Regions from separate parts of the Oryzomicrobium terrae genome, predicted to be linked through region 1. Evidence: predicted binding sites of a transcription regulator. Region 1 holds the regulator's gene; the other holds the start of a gene.

What was found. The regulator FNR, encoded in region 1, switches genes on or off when oxygen is low (the NO sensors DNR and NnrR bind a similar motif). The targets are predictions, from matches to a motif close to TTGANCTAGNTCAA.
Region 2: the regulator FNR is predicted to act here: its motif matches at 8,365-8,378, upstream of OTERR_RS12825 (cytochrome-c peroxidase).

The regions. Positions count from the first base shown of each region.
Region 1 covers NZ_CP022579.1:906,299-917,025, forward strand. Annotated here, with positions in the region: gene OTERR_RS04170 (PHA/PHB synthase family protein) at 115-1,863, shown strand; gene OTERR_RS04175 (NAD(P)H-dependent flavin oxidoreductase) at 2,045-3,205, shown strand; gene OTERR_RS04180 (hemerythrin domain-containing protein) at 3,497-3,994, shown strand; gene OTERR_RS04185 (DUF2249 domain-containing protein) at 4,053-4,292, shown strand; gene OTERR_RS04190 (hypothetical protein) at 4,306-5,622, shown strand; gene OTERR_RS04195 (SirB2 family protein) at 5,625-6,023, shown strand; gene OTERR_RS04200 (hemerythrin domain-containing protein) at 6,035-6,586, shown strand; gene fnr (fumarate/nitrate reduction transcriptional regulator Fnr) at 6,620-7,363, opposite strand; gene hemN (oxygen-independent coproporphyrinogen III oxidase) at 7,465-8,898, shown strand; gene OTERR_RS04215 (sulfite exporter TauE/SafE family protein) at 9,099-9,788, shown strand; gene OTERR_RS04220 (FTR1 family iron permease) at 9,909-10,694, opposite strand.
Region 2 covers NZ_CP022579.1:2,824,639-2,835,365, forward strand. Annotated here, with positions in the region: gene OTERR_RS12780 (peptidoglycan DD-metalloendopeptidase family protein) at 1-220, shown strand, start outside; gene OTERR_RS12785 (porin) at 670-1,851, opposite strand; gene trpC (indole-3-glycerol phosphate synthase TrpC) at 2,088-2,891, opposite strand; gene trpD (anthranilate phosphoribosyltransferase) at 2,888-3,919, opposite strand; gene OTERR_RS12800 (aminodeoxychorismate/anthranilate synthase component II) at 3,916-4,488, opposite strand; gene trpE (anthranilate synthase component I) at 4,499-5,998, opposite strand; gene OTERR_RS12810 (phosphoglycolate phosphatase) at 6,222-6,953, opposite strand; gene rpe (ribulose-phosphate 3-epimerase) at 7,022-7,711, opposite strand; gene apaG (Co2+/Mg2+ efflux protein ApaG) at 7,876-8,283, shown strand; gene OTERR_RS12825 (cytochrome-c peroxidase) at 8,450-9,427, shown strand; gene OTERR_RS12830 (hypothetical protein) at 9,802-10,005, opposite strand; gene argJ (bifunctional glutamate N-acetyltransferase/amino-acid acetyltransferase ArgJ) at 10,135-10,727, opposite strand, start outside.

The DNA.
Region 1 (10,727 bases):
GGCGCTAGCATGGATTTATGGTATATCCACCTGCTGCCTTCCATTTTAGATAGAGAACCGCTATCGGCCAGACCGATTGCCGAATCGGCGCGGCCGTCTGCGCGGAGCATAACGATGACCACTCCCAAACCTTCCTCCCAGAAACACTGCACGGTGGATTTGCGCGGGCTCAGTCCTTTTGAGACGCTGAGTGAAAAGCTCGCGCAGCAGTTCGATCCTTTTGGCGTGACCACCTCGCTGCTCAATGCCCAGATCGCCTGGTGGTTGCATCCCCAGGAGTTGACCCGGGTGCTGACCTGCCTTTCCGGCGATGCCCTGGCGCTACAGGCCCACATCATGCGCCGTGCCTGGGGGCTGCCATCCACCGACGTGGTAACGCCGGAGCCGGGCGATGCCCGCTTTGCCGACCCGGCCTGGGCCGAGGTGCCGACCTGGGATATCGCCAAGGAAACCTACCTGGCCATCACTCACCGTCTCCAGGACATGTACTTCGAGACGCCGGGGCTGTCGGACAAGGAGCGCCGCCGGGCCGCATTCTGGTTGCGCAAGTGGCTCAATGCCATGGCGCCGACCAATTTCTTCTGGACCAACCCGGTAGCCCTGCGCAAGTTTGCCGAGACGAATGGCGAGAGTGTGGCGCGCGGCTTCCAGCATTACTTAGAGGATATCCGGGCGGGCAATATCCGCATGGTGGACGAGGACGCCTTTGCCGTGGGCAAGGATTTGGCCACGACCCCTGGGCAGGTGGTGTTCCGCAACCGTCTAGTGGAGGTGATCCAGTACACCCCGACCACCGACAAGGTGCGCGCCATCCCCCTGGTGATCTTTCCCCCCTGGATCAACAAGTTCTACATCCTCGACCTGAACGCCAAGAAAAGCCTGGTCAGCTATCTGGTGGGCCAGGGCTTCACGGTCTTCCTGGCCAGCTGGAAGAATCCCACGCCCGAGATGGCCGAGGTCAGCTTCGACGATTACCTGCAAGAGGGCTACCAGAAGGTCATCGAGGCGGCGACCGCCATTGCCAAAGTGCCTCAGGTGCACGCCATCGGTTATTGCATCGGCGGCACCGGCCTGACCGCCTACCTGGCCTGGGCGAACCGCCATTATGGGGACCCCGCCAAGGTGCCGGTCGCCCACTGGACTACCCTCACCACCTTGACCGACTTCGCCCGTCCCGGCGATATCGAAGTATTCCTCGACGAGGGGGCCGTGGAGTGGCTGGAGCAGAAAATGGCCAAGCAGGGTTACCTGGATGGCAAGGACATGGCCTCCTCGTTCCGCATGCTGCGCTCCAACAGCCTGATCTGGCATTACTGGGTGCACAGCTACCTCTACGGCGAGCCGCTGCCGCCCTTTGACGTGCTGTTCTGGAACAGCGACACCACGCGCATGCCGCGGGCCATGCACAGCTACTACCTGCGCGAGATGTACCTGAAGAACAACCTGATCAAGAAGGACGCCATGACTCTGTCCGGCGAGCCCCTCGACATGACGCGCATCGTCCAGCCCCTGTTCGCAGTGACCGCCGAGGACGACCACATCGCCCCGTGGCGGCAGTGCTTCCACATCCGGCGCCACATTCCGGCGCCGATGCGCTTTGTCCTGTCCACCTCCGGCCACATCCTGGGCATCGTCAATCCGCCGGTGGATCCCCCCAAACGAGCCTACTGGATGGGCGACGTCGGCCACGGCCAGTCCAGCGAAGCTTGGCAGGAGGGGGTGAGCCGCCAGGAAGGCAGCTGGTGGCCGGCCTGGGTGGCCTGGCTGGACGAGCGTTGCGGCGAACGCGTGGCCCCGCCCAAGCCGCACCGGGCCTATCCTGCCCTGGGGGCGGCCCCGGGTACTTACGTGCTGGAATCCTGAATCCGGCGGATTCAGACCGCCGCCGCGCCCGTTTCTGCAAGGGCCGGCCGGCGGGGCGTTGGCCCGCACCGCACGTGGTGCAGCCCTTGGCCAACAGGGATTCCGACCAGGATTAACCTAGGTCAAAGGGGGGCTGGGGGGCTGTGCTATCGTCGCCGCTCTTCATCGGCCGGTCCCTGTCATGTCCCTGCATTCCCCTTCCCTCAAGATCCGCGGCAAATCCCTGCTCCCTGTCGTCCAGGGGGGCATGGGGGTGGGGATCTCCGCCCATCGCCTGGCTGGGGCGGTGGCCCGGGAGAATGCGGTGGGCACCATCGCCAGCGTCGACCTGCGCCGCCATCATCCCGACTTGATGGAAGAAACCGGGCGCTGCCGCGACAAGGCTCGGATCGACCGGGCCAACCTGATCGCCCTTGACCGGGAGATCCAGGCCGCCAAGGAAATGGCCCGGGGCGTCGGCCTGGTTGCGGTCAACGTCATGCGCGCCGTGTCCGAATACGCGGCCTGCATCCGCCAGTCCTGCGAGTCCGGCGCCGACGCCATCGTCATGGGCGCCGGCCTGCCCCTGGAACTGCCCGAGCTGACCCGGGACCATCCCACCGTGGCCCTGCTGCCGATCCTCTCCGATGTGCGCGGGGTGGCCCTGGTGCTCAAGAAATGGATGCGCAAGAACGTTCTGCCCGACGCCATCGTCATCGAGCATCCGGCCCATGCTGCCGGCCACCTAGGGGCGGCGCGCCAGGCCGACCTGGGCGATCCCCGCTTCGCCTTCGAAACCGTGATTCCCGGCGTGCTGCAGACCTACAAGGAACTGGGCATCGAATCGGAAAACATCCCGGTGATACCTGCCGGTGGCATCAACAGCCACGAGAAGGTGCGGCACCTGTTCGCCCTCGGCGCCTCCGCCGTGCAGCTCGGCTCGGCCTTTGCCGTGACCGAGGAGGGCGACGCGGACCTCGCCTTCAAGCAGGTGCTGGCCGGGGCCCGGCCCGAGGACGTGGTCGAGTTCATGAGCTGCGCCGGGCTGCCGGCCCGGGCGGTGCGCACCCCCTGGCTGGACAAGTACCTGAAGCGCGAAGAGAAGCTCCAGGCCGCCGCCAGCGGCGAGCACAAGTGCACCCTGGCCTGGGATTGCCTGGTGCAATGTGGCTTGCGCGACGGTCTCGCCAAGTTCGGCCAGTTCTGCATCGACAGCCAGCTGGCGGCCGCAATGCGCGGCGATGTGCAGAAGGGGCTATTCTTCCGCGGCGCCGACAGCCTGCCCTTCGGCGACAAGATCCGTTCGGTGAAGGAACTGATCCACTACCTGATGACCGGCGAGCGTCCCATCCTGGCGGCCTGAAGCGCCCGGCACACGGACTTCCGCTTCCTTGGCGCGGGCCGGCGGGGGCCTGGGGCGCGGCTTTTCTCACGGCTGCCTGCCTGAAACCCCGCGTCCCTATTGGTTTTTCAGCCGGTATGCCTGAAACGCGAGGCTGGGCGCGGTTCTCCAGCATGGCCTCGTGGAAATGCGCGCCACGCCTTGGTCTTGGCCGGGTAGAGCGCCTGGCCCTCGGGCTTTTGACAGCTATCAAGGCGCGGGGGGCGGGGCCTGTCGAGAATCCGTGGCATGTTTTCTAGCCAGGTAACCGAGATGTCCGCCACCCCATCGTTTGTTCCCGCCGCTCCAGGGAGTGCCGCCGCGACTTCCCTGTCCGGGCTGTTTACCAGCCACCACCGGCATTGCGACGAAGCCTTCGCGGTCGCCGAAAAAGCCGCCGCCGCAGGCGATTGGCCGGCTGCCGAAGCCGCCTTCGATACCTTTTCCACCGACCTGCTGGCGCACTTCGCCACCGAGGAAGAGCAGCTCTTCCCTGCTTTCGAGAGCGCTACCGGCATGACCGGCGGTCCGACGGCGGTGATGCGCCACGAGCACGTGCAGATGCGTGGCCTGGTGGCCAACGCCCGCCAGGCCCTGGCCGACCACGACGGCGATGCGTTTCTCGGCGAGGCCGACACCCTGCTGATCCTCATGGAGCAGCACAACCTCAAGGAAGAGAACATCCTCTATCCGATGTGCGATGCCCAACTGGCCGGGCAAGCCGCGGAACTGCTGCCGCGTTGCACGGCCTCATTGCAGAGTGGCGCGTAAGCGCCTGCACCCGGCACAATCCCGGTTTCCTTCTTTTTCCCCAACCTGGGGCCTTGCCATGAAATTGAACCTCGAAGCCCTCGACGGGCCGGTCATCGACGCCCGCGACCTGGAACCCCCCGAACCCTTCGTCCGCACCATGGCGGCCCTGGATGACATCGGGCCGGGCCAGTCCCTGCACCTGGTATTGCCCCGGGAGCCCTATCCCCTTTACAACGCCCTGGCCATGAACGGCTTCACCCACGACACCAGTTATAGCGACGATGGTTTCGTGGTGGTGCGCATCTTCCGCAAGTGATCGGATAACCCGGGTGGCCCGTTCCCCTGCCAACGTCCTGTCGTACGACCAGGCGCCGCCGCTGCACCTGCCGTTGCGCTTTTTCCTCACGGCGCCCCTGTTCGGCATGCTGGCCGGGGTGCTGATGCTGGTGAGAGGGGGGGGCGTGCTCGCGTCGCGCTGGACCGGCGAGGCCCTGGCAGTGACTCACTGTCTGACCGCGGGCTTCATGCTGCAGGTGATGCTCGGTGCCCTGGTGCAGTTCCTGCCGGTAGGCGCCGGGGTGGCGCTGCCCGGACAACGGCGCCTGGTGCCCCTGGTGCACGGGATCATCACCCTGGGGGCCCTGTCGCTGGTGGCGGCGTTTCTCAATGCGGGCACATGGGCCTTTCTGGTGGCCGGCATCTGTCTCGCCCTGGGCGTCGGCGCCTTCGCCGTGGCGGGGTTGATCGCCTTGCGCCAGCGCCTTGCCCTGGTGGGCACGGTGGGGGCGCTGCATCTGACCCTGCCTGCGTTGGTCGTGACCCTGGTGCTGGGCGTGTGGCTGGTGAGTGGCCTGGCCGGCCTGGCCAGCCCGCCGGTAATTCTGGTGACGACCTTGCACGCCGGCTGGGGGCTGTTCGGCTGGGCCGGCGGGTTGCTGGTCGGGGTTTCCCTGGTAGTGGTGCCGATGTTCCAACTGACCCCGAGCTATCCTTCCTGGATCGTCCGAGGTCTGGCGCCGCTGCTTACCGTTCTGCTGCTGGCCTGGACCGGCCGGGTGGTGTGGGGTGACGCCGAGGCCGGCCAAGGGGCGGGGGCGATCTTCGCCTTGCTGCTCGGTGCCGCGGCCCTCGGCTTTTGCCTGGCCACCCTCGGCTTGCAGCGGCGCAGTCGCCGCCCCTGGGGCGATCCGACTCAGCGCTTCTGGCGTCTTGGTCTGCTTGGCCTGGCCCTGGCCGCGGCCCTGTGGGGCGTGGGCGAGGCGACTGGCCTGGGGCGGGAACGGCTACCGCTGTGGGTCGGCATCCTGGCCCTGGCGGGGGGCTTCGTCCCGGTGATTTGCGGCATGCTCTACAAGATCGTGCCCTTCCTGATCTGGCTTGATCTGCAGAACCGGGGGCGTGGCCGGGTGATTCCGCCCAACATGAAGCGCCTGCTGCCGGAGTCCGGCATGCTGCGCCATCTCAACGTCCATCTGGTCGCCCTGGCGTTGCTGCTGATGGCTCCGCTGCAACCCCAGTGGCTGGCACTGCCGGCCGGCGCCCTGTTGCTGGCGGCGTTTGCCGTGCTCGCCCTGAACCTCCTGGGGGCGTTGCGGCTGTACCGCAGCGAACGCCGCCGCATGGACGAAACCCTTGCCGCCACCTAACCATGCCGACCGCCTACCTGATCCTGAAACACCTGCATGTCACCTGCGTGGCTCTGTCCGGTCTCGGCTTCCTGTTGCGCGGCGGGCTCATGCTGGCCGATTCGCCCCTGCTTCAGGCCCGGTTGCTGCGCATCCTTCCCCATGTCGTCGACACCCTGCTGCTCGCCAGCGCCTTGAGCCTGGCGGCGCTGCTTGGCCAGTACCCCTTCGTCGCCGGCTGGCTCACCGCCAAGGTGCTGGGGCTCATCGCCTACATCCTGTGCGGCACGGTGGCCTTGAAACGGGGGCGAACCAAGGCGGTACGGGTGCTGTTCCTGATTCTCGCCCTGGGCTGCTTCGCCTACATCGTCTCGGTGGCGCTCAGCCGCAATCCCTGGGGCTTTTTCCTGTTTCTGTCCTGAAAGTGCGTTCCATGTCCGCTTCCCTTCTCGGTCCGGCTGCTCCGGCCTTTGACGAACCCCTGGAAATGCTCGATGCCTGCCACGGCCGCATCGAGGCCCAGTTGAAGACCCTGGAACGGCTGGTCGAGCACCTGCCCCGGCATGGGGTGGATGCGGCGGCACGCCAGGCCATCGAGGGGGTGGTGCGCTATTTCACCGTGGCCGCCCCCCATCACCACGAAGACGAGGAGGTGGATCTGTTTCCCGCCCTGCACGCGGCAGTGGCCGGCCGAACCGGCGAGGATGACGAGGTGGCGGCGCTGGTGACACGCTTGCTGGCGGACCATCGGCGCATGGACGTGGCCCGGGACGCGATGCTCGACCATCTGGGCAAGTTGCTGGCCGGCGGAGCGGCGGACTTGTCGGCGGAGTCGGTGGCTGCCCTGGCGGCCCTCTACCGGGAGCACATCGCCCTGGAAACCGAGCAGTTGCTACCCCTGGCCAAGCGGGTGCTGCCGGCGGCGGTGGCGCGGGGGCTGGGCGAACGGATGGCGACCCGGCGCGGCGCCCCCATGCCGGGGTGAGCCCGGGCAGGCGATGAACGGCCGGGGCCGGGGTCAGCCCTGGCCGTGGTTCATCAGGCGCTTGAGGCCCGGGATGTCGAGGATGCGGATGTGCTTCTGCTGCACCGCGATCAGCCCTTCTTCCTGGAACTTGGAGAAGGAGCGGGAGACGGTTTCGAGCTTGAGGCCCAGGTAGCTGCCGATTTCTTCCCGGGTCATGCGCAGGTAGAACTCGGCAGGGGAATAACCTCGGGCGACGAAGCGCTGCGACAGGTTGAGCAGGAACGCGGCCAGACGTTCCTCGGCACGCATGGTGCCGAGCAGCATCATCACCCCGTGGTCGCGCACGATTTCCCGGCTCATCACCTTGTGAAAGTGGTTCTGCAGGGTCGGCACCTGGCGTGACAGGCGTTCCAAGTGGTCGAAGGGGATCAGGCAGACTTCGCTGTCTTCCAGGGCGATGGCGTTACAGGAGTGGTTTTCGTTGCTGATGCCGTCCAGCCCGAGCAACTCGCCGGACATCTGAAAACCGGTGACCTGATCCCGGCCATCCTCCATGATCACGTCGGTCTTGAAGAAGCCGCTGCGAATCGCATAGAGTGCCTCGAAGGGCTCGCCGGCGCGGTAGAGCAGGTCGCCGCGCTTGACCCGCTTGCGGTTCGAGACGATCTCCTCCAGCTTGGCCATCTCCAGCGAATTCAGCCCGAGCGGCAGACACAACTCGCGGAGATTGCAGTTGGAACAAGCGGTCTTGATGACCGAAAGATTGACGGTTTTCAAAGCCCGGTTTTCGGACATATCCAGTACTTTGCCCCTAGGCAATTTGCGGTTTGATCCAGGTCAACGTGAATCTGTTCCATACAATGAATACTACGGAACAACCCTCATCTTACCCTGCAATGGCGCCCCCGCTCTCCCCAACTTCCAACGCGTCCAACGTCGTCTTCGATCCTGAGATCATTCAGCGCTTCGATATCAGCGGGCCGCGTTATACGTCGTATCCGACGGCCGACCGTTTTGTTGAAGCCTTTGACGCCGATGCGCTCAAAGCGTGGCTGGGGAAGCGCGAGATCGGTGGTGTGGGCGGCCCGATGAGCGCGGCCGGACGTGCGCTGTCATTATACTTCCACCTCCCCTTCTGCAATACCATCTGCTACTACTGCGCCTGTAACAAGATCATCACCAAGGATCACGGGCGTAGCGCCAAGTACATCAAGTACCTGGGCAAGGAGCTGGCCCTCCAGGCCGAATACCTGGACGGCAGCCGTGACGTGGCCCAGTTGCATTGGGGTGGCGGTACGCCAACCTTCCTCTCCCACGACGAAATGCGCCAGTTGATGGGGCTGACGCGCAAGTACTTCAAACTACTCGACGGCGGCGAGTTCTCCATCGAGGTGGACCCGCGCAAGGTGGATGCAGAAACCGTCGCTGTGCTCGGCGAACTGGGCTTCAATCGCATGAGCATCGGCGTGCAGGACTTCGACGAGCGCGTCCAAGTGGCGGTGAACCGGGTCCAGTCCGAGGAAGAAACGGCCAACGTGGTCAGCGCGGCCCGAGCCAACGGCTTCCAGTCGATTTCCATGGACCTCATCTACGGCCTGCCGCACCAGACCGTGATGGGCTTCAACCGCACCCTGGAGCGGGTCCTGGCGATGAGCCCGGACCGCCTGTCGATCTACAACTACGCCCACCTGCCGCACCACTTCAAGCCGCAGCGGCGCATTCTCGAAGCCGATCTGCCCAGCGCCGATGCCAAGCTGCAGATCCTGCAACTGGCGATCAAGAAGCTCACCGAGGCCGGCTATGTCTTCATCGGCATGGACCACTTCGCCAAGCCCGATGACGAGCTGGCGGTGGCCCAGCGCCAGGGGCGGCTGCATCGCAACTTCCAGGGCTATTCGACCCATGCGGACTGCGACATGCTGTCCTTCGGCATCTCGTCGATCGCCAAGGTGGGGCCCACCTATAGCCAGAACGTGCGTACCCTGGACGAGTACTACGACCGCCTCGATGCCGGCCAGTTGCCGGTGTTGCGCGGCCTGGAATTGAGCGCCGACGACATCCTGCGCCGCTCGATCATCCAGGCCCTGATGTGCCACTTCGAGCTGTCCCTGGAGTCGATCGAGATTGCCCACCTGATCGATTTTCGTAAGTACTTTGCCGCCGAACTTGACGACCTCAAGGAAATGGAAGAAGCGGGTCTGGTCAAGGTGGACGACAAGTGGATCACCGTCTTGCCCCCGGGGCGCATGCTGGTCCGGGTGATCGCCATGGTGTTCGACCGCTACCTGCGTGCCGACCGGCAGCGCACCCGCTACTCCAAAGTCATCTGAGCGGTTCGCTCGGCAAGCACCTACGCGGACGGGGCGGCTTAGCCGCCCTGTTGCTTTACGACGTTGCTCCTTGGGCGCGTCGACACCTCTGTGCACGCAGCCGTTCCTGCCCCCGCCGCGGGCGTGGCTACATTGACGCACTTGTCACGAGTGACATCGGCCTGGCGCACCACCGGTAGTAAACTGTTTCCGTGGATTCCTTGACCCCCGCTTCCCTGCTGCCTTTCGTCCTCGTCGGCTTTCTTGGCGGGCCCCACTGCGTCGGCATGTGTGGAGGTATCGTCGCCGCCTTGGCCGCGGGCAGCGCTCCGGGGCGGCGGGGCGGTTTGCATCTTGCCTATAACCTGGGGCGGATCAGTGCCTATGTGGCTGCCGGTGCGCTTCTGGGCGCCCTGGGCGGCTGGCTCGGGGCCGGTGGGCAGTCGGCCATTGCCGCCCAGTGGCCGGTACGCACGGTCCTGTTCCTGCTGGCCAACCTGCTGCTGGTGGGCATGGGCCTGTACCTGCTCGGTCTGCCCCAATTGCTGCTGCCGCTGGAGCGGGGCGGGCAGCGTCTGTGGCGGCGTATCCAGCCCCTGACCCGACATTTTCTCCCGGTACGCTCGCCGCTTCAGGCGTTGCCCCTGGGCTTCCTCTGGGGATTCCTGCCCTGCGGTCTGGTCTATAGCGCCCTAGCGTCGGCCCTGGCATCCGGTTCGGCGGCAGGCGGTGCGGCCATCCTGCTGGCCTTCGGTCTGGGGACGTTGCCCAATTTGCTGGCGATCGGCTTGCTGGCGGTGCGTCTCAAGGAATGGGCACGCCACCCGGTGGTGCGGCGCGTGGCGGGCAGCCTGGTGCTGGCCTACGGGGCCTGGGGCTTGTTCGCTGCCGTGCGTCTGCTGGCAGGCTGATCCCGACCGGCCGCACCGGGGAGCGGTAAGCGACGAACGGAATGAAACCGTGAAAAGACAACGGGGCACCCTTGGGTGCCCCGTTGGCATTGCAGCGCAGCCCGGCGGCTGCACGCAGTGTTAGACCTGGGCCGAGGGGGCGTGCCGGGTCGGCTGGGACAGTTTGTCCCGCACCACCAGTGCCACGAACCAGAGCAGGGGTACGACCACCAGGGAATAAGTGATCCACTGGCCGTACTGGCCTTCCGGGCCCCAGGGCTCGGTGACGACGTGCCAGTAGTCGTTGTCGATGGGCAGCAGGCCGGTTTCGGTGTACTCGTGGAAGGCGTAGAAGACCAGCTGCAGGGCGAACAGGACGAGGAACACCGAGGTCACCTTGAAGAAGCGGTCGAGGCGGATACGGCTGCCGAAGCGTCCCCAGCCCCAGGCCACCAGGGCGGCAAGCAGCACGCCGAGGATACAGCCGATGGCCAGGTCCTCCATGCCCGAGCTGAACAACACGGCAGAGAGCATCAGGGCGGTTTCCATGCCTTCCCGGGTGATCATCAGCAGGACGAAGGCGAATACGCCGATCCAGGCGCCGGTGCCGGATTTGAGGCTGGCCGCTTCGATCCGGGCGGCGATGTTGGCCCGCATGTGCTTGGCGGCGGAGAGCATGTACACCACCATCGAAATCACCAGCACCGCGGCGATGGCCGCCAGGGTGCCTTCCCAGAAGGGCTGGCTCTCTGCCTTGCCGAAGAAGTAACCAGCGATGGACGAAGCGACCACCCCGGCACCGGTGCCCCAATACACCGCCGTGGTGAGGGGATGGCGGTTTGTCTGGCGCAGGTAGGCAAGGGTGATGGCCACGATCAGAAAAGCCTCCAGGCCTTCCCGCAGGGCGATGACAAGGGCTTGCATCATGGAACGTGTTCTCCGGAGCGTGCGGTGTCGTCC
Region 2 (10,727 bases), 1.6 Mb from region 1:
CTTCAACGGCAACACGGTTTTTCTCGATCACGGCCAAGGCCTGATCACCGCCTACATGCACCTGTCGCGCATCGATGTCAAAGCCGGCGACAGCGTGCCACGCGGCGCCCAGCTCGGCGCCGCCGGTGCCACCGGCCGAGTGACCGGACCGCACCTACACTGGGCGGTCTTTCTCAATGGCACTGCCGTCGAGCCGGAACTGTTCCTGAAAACTCCCTGAGGAATAAGACCGAAAAGGGAAGGCAAGGCCTTCCCTATTACACATCCCCTGCACGGGCAAATCGTAACGGCCATTAGCACTAATGGCACCGCCGGCTTGCCATGGGCTCGACACTGCCTCCCCCCAGCTACCATTACCATGTGTCACTACCACCAATTGCGCGCACCCGCCCACGACCTGAGAGCGCTTGCCATCGACTCGCCCTCGCTAGTTACGGCAGCCTCCCCGGCCAGCTCTCAGCCAATCACTTAATCCTGACTCTGCACCGTAGTCTTTAGGTTGAAAATACATCGATCAATATTGTTGACCACAACACGAATTGATCACCAATGTAACTTCCTGGATCATGAGGGCAGCTGCGGCCACTACAGAAATATCACGTTGCCAAACACCAAAGAAAAACGGGCACCCGAAGGTGCCCGTTTCAACTTCAGATCGTCGTAAGACGATTAGAAGCGATGTTGCACGCCGACCATCAGGGACTGGGCGTTCTTACCGGCAACGCCGGTCAGACCTTGAGCCACAGCACCGTCGATACGGACTTGGCCATTAGCATTCCAAGTACCGCTGTTGTCATCCTTGATCAGACGAGCGTAGGAGGTGTACAGATTGGTACGCTTGGACAGATCGTAGGTGTAACCCAGGCCCCACAGCTTGGCGCCGTCATTGGAGGGGGAGCCAGCGGTGTTGTTGTAGGCTTGGGTGTAAGCAGCGATAACCTTGTGCTTGCCGAGGAACGGCACGGTCACGCCCACGTTCCACAGGCGGCCCTTCAGATCGTTGTCGGAACCGACAGTGTTCTTAGCGGCAGAGCCTTGGCTGTAGTTGGCGAAGAGCTTCACGACTTGGAAGTCGTAGGAAGCGCCCAGGTACCAAGCATCAGCACGGGGCACGGAGCCGGCAACGGCAGTCGGAACGGTGCGGGCGTTGTGGTAAGCCAGGCCAACGTACACGGGGCCATTGGCGTACTGAGCCAGAGCACCGAAGGTGCGGCCAGCTTCGTAGGAGTTGCCGCCCAGGTTGTTGGCGTTGCTATTGTTTTCCTGACCGGTGGAGTAACCAGCACCGAAGGTGAAGCCGGCGAAGGAGGGGGACACGTACAGAGCAAAGTTGTTCAGACGGTCGGCGTTACCCGGAACGTAGCCCATCAGGTTGTTCAGGGTGCCACCCAGGCCCAGAGCGAACGGGTCGGTGGAAGCCTTGACAGCGTAGAACGGGGTGTACTGGCGACCGAAGGTCAGCTGACCCAGGGTGTTGCTCTTCAGGCCGGCAAAAGCCTGACGCTGGAAGATGGCGGAGCCGTTGGTCACGTTCTGCACGTTGGTAGCACCGGTGTCACCACCGTTGGTGCCGTGCAGGGTGGACTGGCCGTTATCCAGGGACAGGCCCATTTCCAGGGTCCAGATGGCGGACAGGCCGTTGCCCAGGTCTTCCTGACCCTTGAAGCCCAGACGGGAGCCAGCTTGCTGGCCGGACTGGATACGGAAGTCGGAGCCGCGGTTGCCACCGGCGCCAGAGGAGGCCCATTCGGCACCGACGTCAACCAGACCGTAGATGGTGACGTTGGACTGAGCGAAAGCCGGAGCGGCGGCGAGGCCGGCGACGGCGAGGGCGATCAGCTTCTTCTGCATATCGATCTCCTAATAATTAGCGGGTGAGGTACCCAAAAGCTCTCATCCGAGAGTTGAGTGGATTTTGGCAAGGGGGGAAGGGAGGGGCAACCTGCTTTCGCCTCTACCCTCTTATCAATGTGCCATGCGTTGCAAAAAAACAACAACGCATGGCACTTACATTCAGAGAACTTCAACAACGACGTCCAACCTCATGAATTAAGAGAGGTTCGGCGCAGCGCAAATGGTTTCTGGCATTAGCGGGAATGAAACAGGCCAGCCAAGGCCACCCCAGGATCGTCGGCACGCATGAAGGCCTCACCCACTAGGAAAGCATCCACATGATGCTGACGCATCAACGCCACATCGCTGCGTGCCAGGATGCCGGACTCCGTCACCACACGACGACCGGTCGGGATGCGCGGCAGCAGGTCCAGGGTGTTCTGCAGACTGACCTCGAAAGTGCGCAGATTGCGATTGTTGATGCCGAGCAAGGGCGTCTTGAGCTGCAGCGCCAGATCAAGTTCGTCAGCATCGTGCACTTCCACAAGCACGGCCAGCCCCAGGGAATCGGCCACTGCTTCCAGCGCTTTGAGGCGTGCCAACTCCAGGGCCGCGACAATCAGCAGGATGGCGTCTGCCCCCATGGCGCGGGCTTCCACAACCTGGTACTCGTCCACCAGGAAGTCCTTGCGGATCACCGGCAGGTTACAGGCCGCACGGGCCTGTTGCAGGTAGTCGGGCGCCCCCTGAAAGAATTGCCGGTCCGTCAGTACCGACAGGCAGGCCGCACCGTGGGCGGCGTAACTGGCGGCAATGGCCGCCGGATCGAAATTGGCGCGCAGCACGCCCTTCGACGGGCTGGCCTTTTTCACCTCGGCGATCACCCCGGCCTGGCCGGCGGCGATCTTGGCCTCGATGGCGCCGACGAAGTCGCGCACCGGGTTGTCCCGGTTGGCAGCCTCGGCCTCTGCGCGCAACGCCGCCAGGGGCTTGGCGGCCTGGGCGGCGGCCACTTCCTCGGCTTTTACTGCAAGGATTTTCTTCAGGATGTCGCTCATGCCGACTCCTTGAACTGCCGGGTAAAGGCGATGAACTGGTCGAGCTTGGCCCGGGCCGCGCCGCTGGCGATGGTCTCCAGGGCCAGGTCCACGCCCTCGGCCAGGCTCGGTACGTGGTCGGCCACGTAGAGGGCCGCCCCGGCGTTCATGGCGACGATGTCGCGGCCGGCGGTGTGGCGGTTCTCCAGGGTGGCGATGACCATCTCCTGGGATTCCTGCACCGACCCCACCTGCAGGGCGCGGGGATCGTGCACCGGCAGGTTGAAGTCCTCCGGATGGATTTCGTACTCGCGGATCTTGCCGTCCTTGAGCTCGCCGATCAGGGTGCGGCCGGACACGGAAATCTCGTCGAGCCCTTCCAGGCCGAACACAGTGAAGGCGCGCTTGGAGCCGAGCCGTTGCAGCACCCGGATCAGGATGCCCACCAGGTCGGCGTGGAACACGCCGAGCACCTGGCGCTCGGCCCGGGCCGGGTTGGTCAGGGGGCCGAGGATGTTGAAGATGGTGCGCACCCCCAACTCGCGCCGCACCGGGGCCGCGTGCTTCATCGCACCGTGGTGGTTGGGGGCGAACATGAAGCCCATACCCACCTGGTCGATGCAGCGGGCGATGTGCTCCGGGGTCAGGTTGATATCGGCGCCCAGGGCCTCCAGGGCGTCGGCGCTGCCCGACTTGCTCGATACCGAGCGGCCACCGTGCTTGGCCACCTTGGCCCCGGCCGCCGCCGCCACGAACATGGAGGTGGTGGAGATATTGAAGGAGTGGGCGCCGTCGCCGCCGGTGCCAACGATATCCACCACCGCATTGGGATCGGCCACCGGCACCGGAGTGGCGAACTCGCGCATCACCTGGGCAGCGGCGGCAATCTCGCCGATGGTTTCCTTCTTCACCCGCAGGGCGGTGGTGATGGCGGCGATCATCACCGGGCTCATTTCGCCGGACATGATCTGGCGCATCAGGCCGAGCATTTCGTCGTGGAAGATCTCCCGGTGCTCAATGCAGCGGGTCAGGGCATCCTGCGGGGTCATCGTGCGTGCTCCTTCAAAAAGTTGGCCAGCAGATCATGGCCGCGCTCGGTGAGGATGGATTCGGGGTGGAACTGGACGCCCTCGACCGCCAGGGTCTTGTGGCGCAGGCCCATGATCTCGCCATCGTCGGTCCAGGCAGTGATCTCCAGGCACTCGGGCAGGGACTCGCGCTCCACCGCCAGAGAGTGGTAGCGGGTACAGGTGAGCGGATTGGGCAGGCCTTTGAACACGCCCACGTCCTTGTGGTGCACCGGCGAGGTCTTACCGTGCATCAGCTGCTTGGCGTGCACCACCTTGCCACCGAAGGCCTCACCGATGGACTGGTGGCCCAGGCACACGCCGAGGAGCGGGATCTTGCCGGCGAACTCGCGAATAGCCGCCAGGGATACCCCGGCCTGGGCCGGGGCGCAGGGCCCCGGGGAGATCACCAGGTATTCCGGATCGAGCCGGGCGATCTCGGCCAGGGTGATGGCGTCGTTGCGATACACCCGCACGTCCTGCCCCAGCTCGCCGAAGTACTGGACGATGTTGTAGGTAAAACTGTCGTAGTTGTCGATCATCAGCAACATGGCGTGTTCCTCACGGCAAGCGGGTATCGAGGCCGCCTTCGGCCATTTCCGCGGCACGCAGCACGGCGCGGGCCTTGTTCTGGGTTTCCTGCCATTCGGCGTCCGGGTTGGAATCGGCGACGATGCCGGCCCCGGCCTGGACGAGCAACTGGCCGTCCTTGAGCACCGCGGTGCGGATGGCGATGGCCAGGTCCATGTCGCCGTTGAAGCCCAGGTAGCCCACGGCCCCGGCGTAGATACCGCGCTTGACCGGTTCCAGCTCGTCGATGATCTCCATGGCCCGCACCTTGGGGGCGCCGGAGACGGTGCCCGCCGGGAAGGTGGCCTTGAGCACGTCCAGAGCGTCCAGGCCCGGCTTGAGGCGGCCTTCTACGTTGGAGACGATGTGCATCACGTGGGAATAACGCTCGATCACCATGGTGTCGGTGAGCTTCACCGACCCGGTGGTAGCCACCCGGCCCACGTCGTTGCGGCCCAGGTCGAGCAGTTGCACATGCTCGGCCCGTTCCTTCTCGTCGGCCAACAGCTCGGCGGCCAGGGCGGCGTCCTCCTCGGGACTGGCCCCGCGCTTGCGGGTGCCGGCGATCGGCCGCAGGGTGACGCGCTTGCCCTGCCCCTGCTCATCGCCCTGCCCTTCGACCCGGACCAGGATCTCCGGCGAGGCGCCGACGATGTGGAAGTCTTCCAGGTTGAAATAGAACATGTAGGGCGAGGGGTTCAAGCTGCGCAGCGCCCGGTACAGGGCCAGGGGCGTGGCGCCGAAAGGCTTGACCATGCGCTGGGAGAGCACCACCTGCATGATGTCGCCCTCGGTGATGTAGCGCTTGGCCTTGACCACGGCCTCCTTGAAGCGGGCCTCGCCGAACACCGAGACGGCGGGCTGGGAGGCGCAGGGCGTTTCCGTGGGCACGGCGGCGGGCTGGCGCAGCTTGGCGAGCAGTTCCTTGAGGCGCGCCTGGGCCTTCTGGTAGGCGCCGGGAAAGCCCGGCTCGGCATAGACCACCAGGGTCAGCTTGCCGGACAGGTTGTCCACCACCGCGATCTCTTCCGAGAGCAGCAGCAGGATGTCCGGGGTGCCCAGGTCGTCGGCCTTGGCGGTGCGGGTCAGGCGCGTTTCGATGTAGCGCACCGTGTCGTAGCCAAAAGCGCCCACCAGGCCGCCGCAGAAACGCGGCAGACCGGCCACCGGGGCGACGCGGAAGCGCTTCTGGAAGCGGGCGACGAAGTCGAGGGGATTGGTGTCGTCCTCCCGCTCGGCGATGCGGTTGTGGTTGAGCACCAGCACCTGGTGGCCGTGCACCGCGATGCGGGTCGGGCTTTGCAGGCCGATGATCGAGTAGCGGCCGAAGCGCTCGCCGCCCTGCACCGATTCAAGCAGGTAGGTATAGGGCGCGTCGGCCAGCTTCAGGTAGATGGAAAGGGGGGTGTCGAGATCGGCGAAGGTCTCGAGGGTCACCGGGATACGGTTGTACCCCTGCGCGGCAAGCGCGTTGAATTCGGTTTCGGTCACAGCAACCTCGCAAGCAGGTTTTTACTTCTTTTGAACGCCCCCGTGCGGGGAGGGGCGCGTCGTTGCCCGGGTGTCAGCCGTCCGGGCCCGGACGGGGGATTAATGTTGGCGCGGCGAGCGCCACCAACCCTGCCACGATTGCCAGCGCTGCTGGCCGATCAGGCATTCCGTCCGGAGTACGACGTTCTTGCGGGTCACGATGGAGAAGAGTGCGGAGTTTGGTTCAGCTAGGTGATGACGCCAGAGACACAATCGAGGCCCCTGTGCGGATTTCGCCATTCCATGCGGCTACCACCCGGGCGGCCTCATGAAGGTCCGATACTAGCGCATGGCAGGAAGCGACGTCTACCGGCGACGCCGTCACCGGCCGCCCCTCGTTGTAACCGTAGGGCACGCCGATGGTCAGGCAGCCGGCGCCCCGGGCGGCGATGAAGTCGTTGCTCGAATCGCCGACGTGGACGTTCTCTTCCGGCCGGCAGCCCAACAGCTCGCAGGCGTGGCGCACCGGCGCCGGGTCCGGCTTTTTCTGCGCCAGGGTGTCGCCGGACACCACCGCGGCGAAGTAGCCGGCCAACCCCTGGCGTTCGAGCAGCGGCAAGGTGAAGGCCTCGGGTTTGTTGGTCACCACCCCGAGCTTGAGGCCCTGGGCCGCCAAGGCGTCCAGTCCGGCGAACACGCCGGGATAGGGCTGCGCCGTCCGGCCGTTGGTCTCGGCATAGTGGCGGCGGAAGGCGGCAATGCCGGCCTGCACCAGCCCGGGCGCGGGCGGCGCCTCCCAGGTCAGGCAGCGCTCCACCAGCACCGCCATGCCCTTGCCGACGAAATTGCGCACCTCGTCGTCGCTGCGCGGTGGCTGGCCCAGTTCGGCCAGCATGGCATGGCAGGCGGCGGCCAGATCGGGCACCGTGTCGAGCAGGGTGCCATCGAGGTCGAGGGTAACCGAGAGAAGCGCCATCACAATCCTTTACCGCCGAGGGCGGCGACGACGGATATCAGCCCGTCGCGCGCCCTCTGCATGTCACGTTAGACCCCGGCCAACTCGGCGCGCAGGGCGGCGATGACCGAGTCGTAGCGGTTGGGGTCGCTGTCCTTGCCGGCGCCATAGACCGCCGAACCGGCGACGAAGGCGTCGGCCCCGGCCCGGGCGATCTGGGCAATGTTGTCCACTTTCACTCCGCCGTCGATCTCCAGGCGGATGCTGCGGCCGGTGCGGGCGGTGTAGGCGTCGATCTTGGCCCGGGCCTCGCGCAGCTTGTCCAGGGTGCCGGGGATGAACTTCTGCCCGCCGAAGCCCGGGTTCACGCTCATCAGCAGCACCACGTCGAGCTTGTCCATGACGTAGTCCATGTAGTGCAGCGGCGTCGCCGGGTTGAACACCAGGCCGGCCTGGCAGCCGGAATCGCGGATCAGGCCCAGGGTGCGGTCCACGTGGTCGGAGGCTTCGGGATGGAAGGTGATGATGTTGGCGCCGGTCTTGGCGAAGTCCGGGACGATGCGGTCCACCGGCTTGACCATGAGATGCACGTCGATCGGCGCGGTGGTGCACGGGCGGATCGCCTCGCACACCAGGGGGCCGATGGTCAGGTTGGGGACGTAGTGGTTGTCCATCACGTCGAAGTGGATCCAGTCGGCGCCGGAGGCGATCACGGCGGAGACTTCTTCGCCCAGTTTGGCGAAGTTGGCGGAAAGGATGCTGGGGGCGATGACGTGCATGGGGAGTCGGGCCAGTGGCGCTAAGTAGATTCAGGCACAATTTTAGCGCGAACCCCGCCTCCCCTCCGTGGTCAGAGTGCAACCGCCCCGAGCGTCGCGGCGATTCCCTTGCCAGCAGCCGGAGCGGGACGACCTCTGCCCCCTTTCCCACAACAAGAGCAGCCATGGCCGATCACTCCTCCCCACCCCCTACCGACACCGGCACCTACAAAATCCGCGTCACCGCCACGCCCCAGTTCCTTCCCGAGCAGTCGGACAGCGAGGAAGGGCGCTACGTTTTTGCCTACACCATCATCATTGAAAACATCGGCACGGTCGCCGCCCGGCTGATTTCACGTCACTGGGTGATCAGCGATGCCCGTAACGACGAGCAGGAAGTGCGCGGCATCGGTGTGGTGGGTCACCAGCCCCTGCTCAAGCCGGGCGAACGCTTCGAATACACCAGCGGCTGCATCCTGCCGACGCCGGTAGGCACCATGCGCGGCAGCTACCAGATGGAAGCCGAAGACGGCACCACCTTCGACGCAACGATCCCGGAATTCACCCTCGCCGCCCCGCGGGTGCTGCACTAAGCCCCTGCCCAGCCCCACGGCTCTGGGCCCTCCACATAGCCAGCCCCTATCGCCAACATAGGGGTTAGCTATAGCAACCGATTGATTTAAATCAACATTTACCAACCCACCCCACCGACAATCCCCTGCTGATGAAAAGGTTTTTCACCAGCAAAAGGGAGATGTCATGAAAAAGAGAACCGCTCTACCCCTCCTCTTGGCCGGCCTGCTCGTCGCCGGAGGCAGCCAGGCCGCCGACCCCTACGCCAAGTTCAAGGAACTGTTCAAGCCGCTGCCGGCCATTGCGCCGATTCCGGCGGACAACCCCCAGACCGAAGCCAAGGTGGAGTTGGGCAAGATGCTCTATTTCGACGCCCGCCTGTCCGGCGACGGCACCATCGCCTGCGCCACCTGCCACAACCCGGCCCTGGGCTTCACCGACCGCATCCCCCGGGCCATCGGCCACGGCGCCGCCCGCGGCCCGCGCAACTCCCCCACCACCCTGAACGCGGCCTTCCTCACTTCCCAGTTCTGGGACGGCCGCGCTCCCACCCTGGAAGCTCAGGCCCTGGGCCCCCTCCAGGCCAACATCGAGCACAACATCACCCTGGACAAGGCGATCGCCGTGCTGAAGGGCTTCCCCGAGTACCAGAAGCGCTTCGCCGAGGTGTTCGGCGGCAAGGATCCGGTCACGCCGGACAACCTGGCCAAGGCCATTGCCGCCTTCGAGCGCACCCTGATCACGCCGAACTCTCCCTTCGATCGCTACCTGGCCGGGGACGAATCGGCAATCAGCACCCAGCAGAAGAAAGGCATGAAGAGCTTCGTCGAGAAAGGCTGCGTCGGCTGCCACAACGGCCCCAACTTCACCGACGGCAACTTCTACGCCATCAAGGTGCCGGGCTCCACCGACGAAGGGCGCTACACGGTGACCAAGAAGGAGAGCGACAAGCACGCCTTCCGCACCCAGACCCTGCGCAACGTGGCCCTGACCTACCCGTACTTCAACAACGGCTCGGTGTGGAAGCTCGACGAGGCGGTGAAGATCATGGGCAAGGAAATGCTCAAGACCGACCTGAGCAAGGATGAAGTGGACGATCTGGTGGCCTTCTTGCACGGCCTGACCGGCGAGATGCCCAAGTTCACCATCCCCGCCCTGCCGTAAACCACACGACTCACCGCAACTACCGACGGGGGCAGCAGCCCCCGTTTCCATTGGAGCGCCTGGAAACTGCCCCCTGGGGCAGGGCCATCCTCCCGGGCCGGCTACGGACGCGCAACCGAGGGGATACGACCGGCCAGCCATCGTCAACCACGATGGCTGTTTTTCACCCCTCTGAAAGTCCGCGACTGGCGCGGAGTTTCATGAGGCACCAAAAGCGCCATCGCGGTTGACGATGGCATGACACACACCTCAACACCTCCATGAGGCCAGCCAGGCCCGGGCACCAGGCCCCACGGTCCAGCCTCCCCGCGCTCACGCCTGCGCCGTCGCGCCGCCAGACAAGTCCACGAAACGCCGCGCCAGGCGATACCACCTCAGCGATCTGCGGCGTTGGGGGGCGGAATGCGCCCCTCGTCCATGCGCTCGCCGTAGATTTCCACCCCCATCAGCAGGGCGATCAGGGCCACGATCACGGCACTGGCGATCAGGCCGAAGATCAGGGTGCCACGGCGTTCCGCCCGCGCCGCGGCCTGCTCGGCCGACCGCCGCTCCGCGACGGAATCCTTTGTTTCGTTCATGGCTAGCCACATCCAAACGGTAAAGGCGCCATTATCCGCCCGGCCGGCCGCCACAGACCTGCCAGGGAAGCAGCCCCAAAACGAACAAGCCCGCACGGCGGCGGGCTTGTCCAGGGGTGGGCGTGCGGCCTAGCTACGGTAGTCGGCGTTGATCTTCACGTAGTCGTAAGAGAAGTCGCAGGTCCACACGGTGCCGGCGGCGCTGCCGCGGCCCAGGTCGATGCGCACGGTGATCTCGGCGGACTGCATGACGCGGGCGCCGTCCTCTTCCCGGTAGGCGGCAGCACGACCACCGTGCTCGGCCACCAACACGGTGTCGTCGCCGGCGGCCAGCCAGACGCGGATGCCGTCCACGTCCAGGTCGGCGATGCCGGCGTAGCCCACCGCCGCCAGGATGCGGCCCAGGTTGGGGTCGGAGGCGAAGAAGGCGGTCTTGACCAGGGGCGAATGGGCCACGGCGTAGGCCACCTGGCGGCATTCTTCCCGGGTTTTACCCCCTTCCACGGCGACGGCCATGAACTTGGTGGCGCCCTCGCCGTCGCGCACGATGGCCTGGGCCAGTTCCCGGGCCACGTCGATCAGGGCGGTGCGCACCTCGGCCCAGCCCGGCTCGTTGCCCGAGACGAAGGCCACGCCGGCCTGGCCGGTGGCGGCCACGACGAAGGAATCGTTGGTGGAGGTGTCGCCGTCCACGGTGATGCAGTTGAACGACTGGTCCGCCG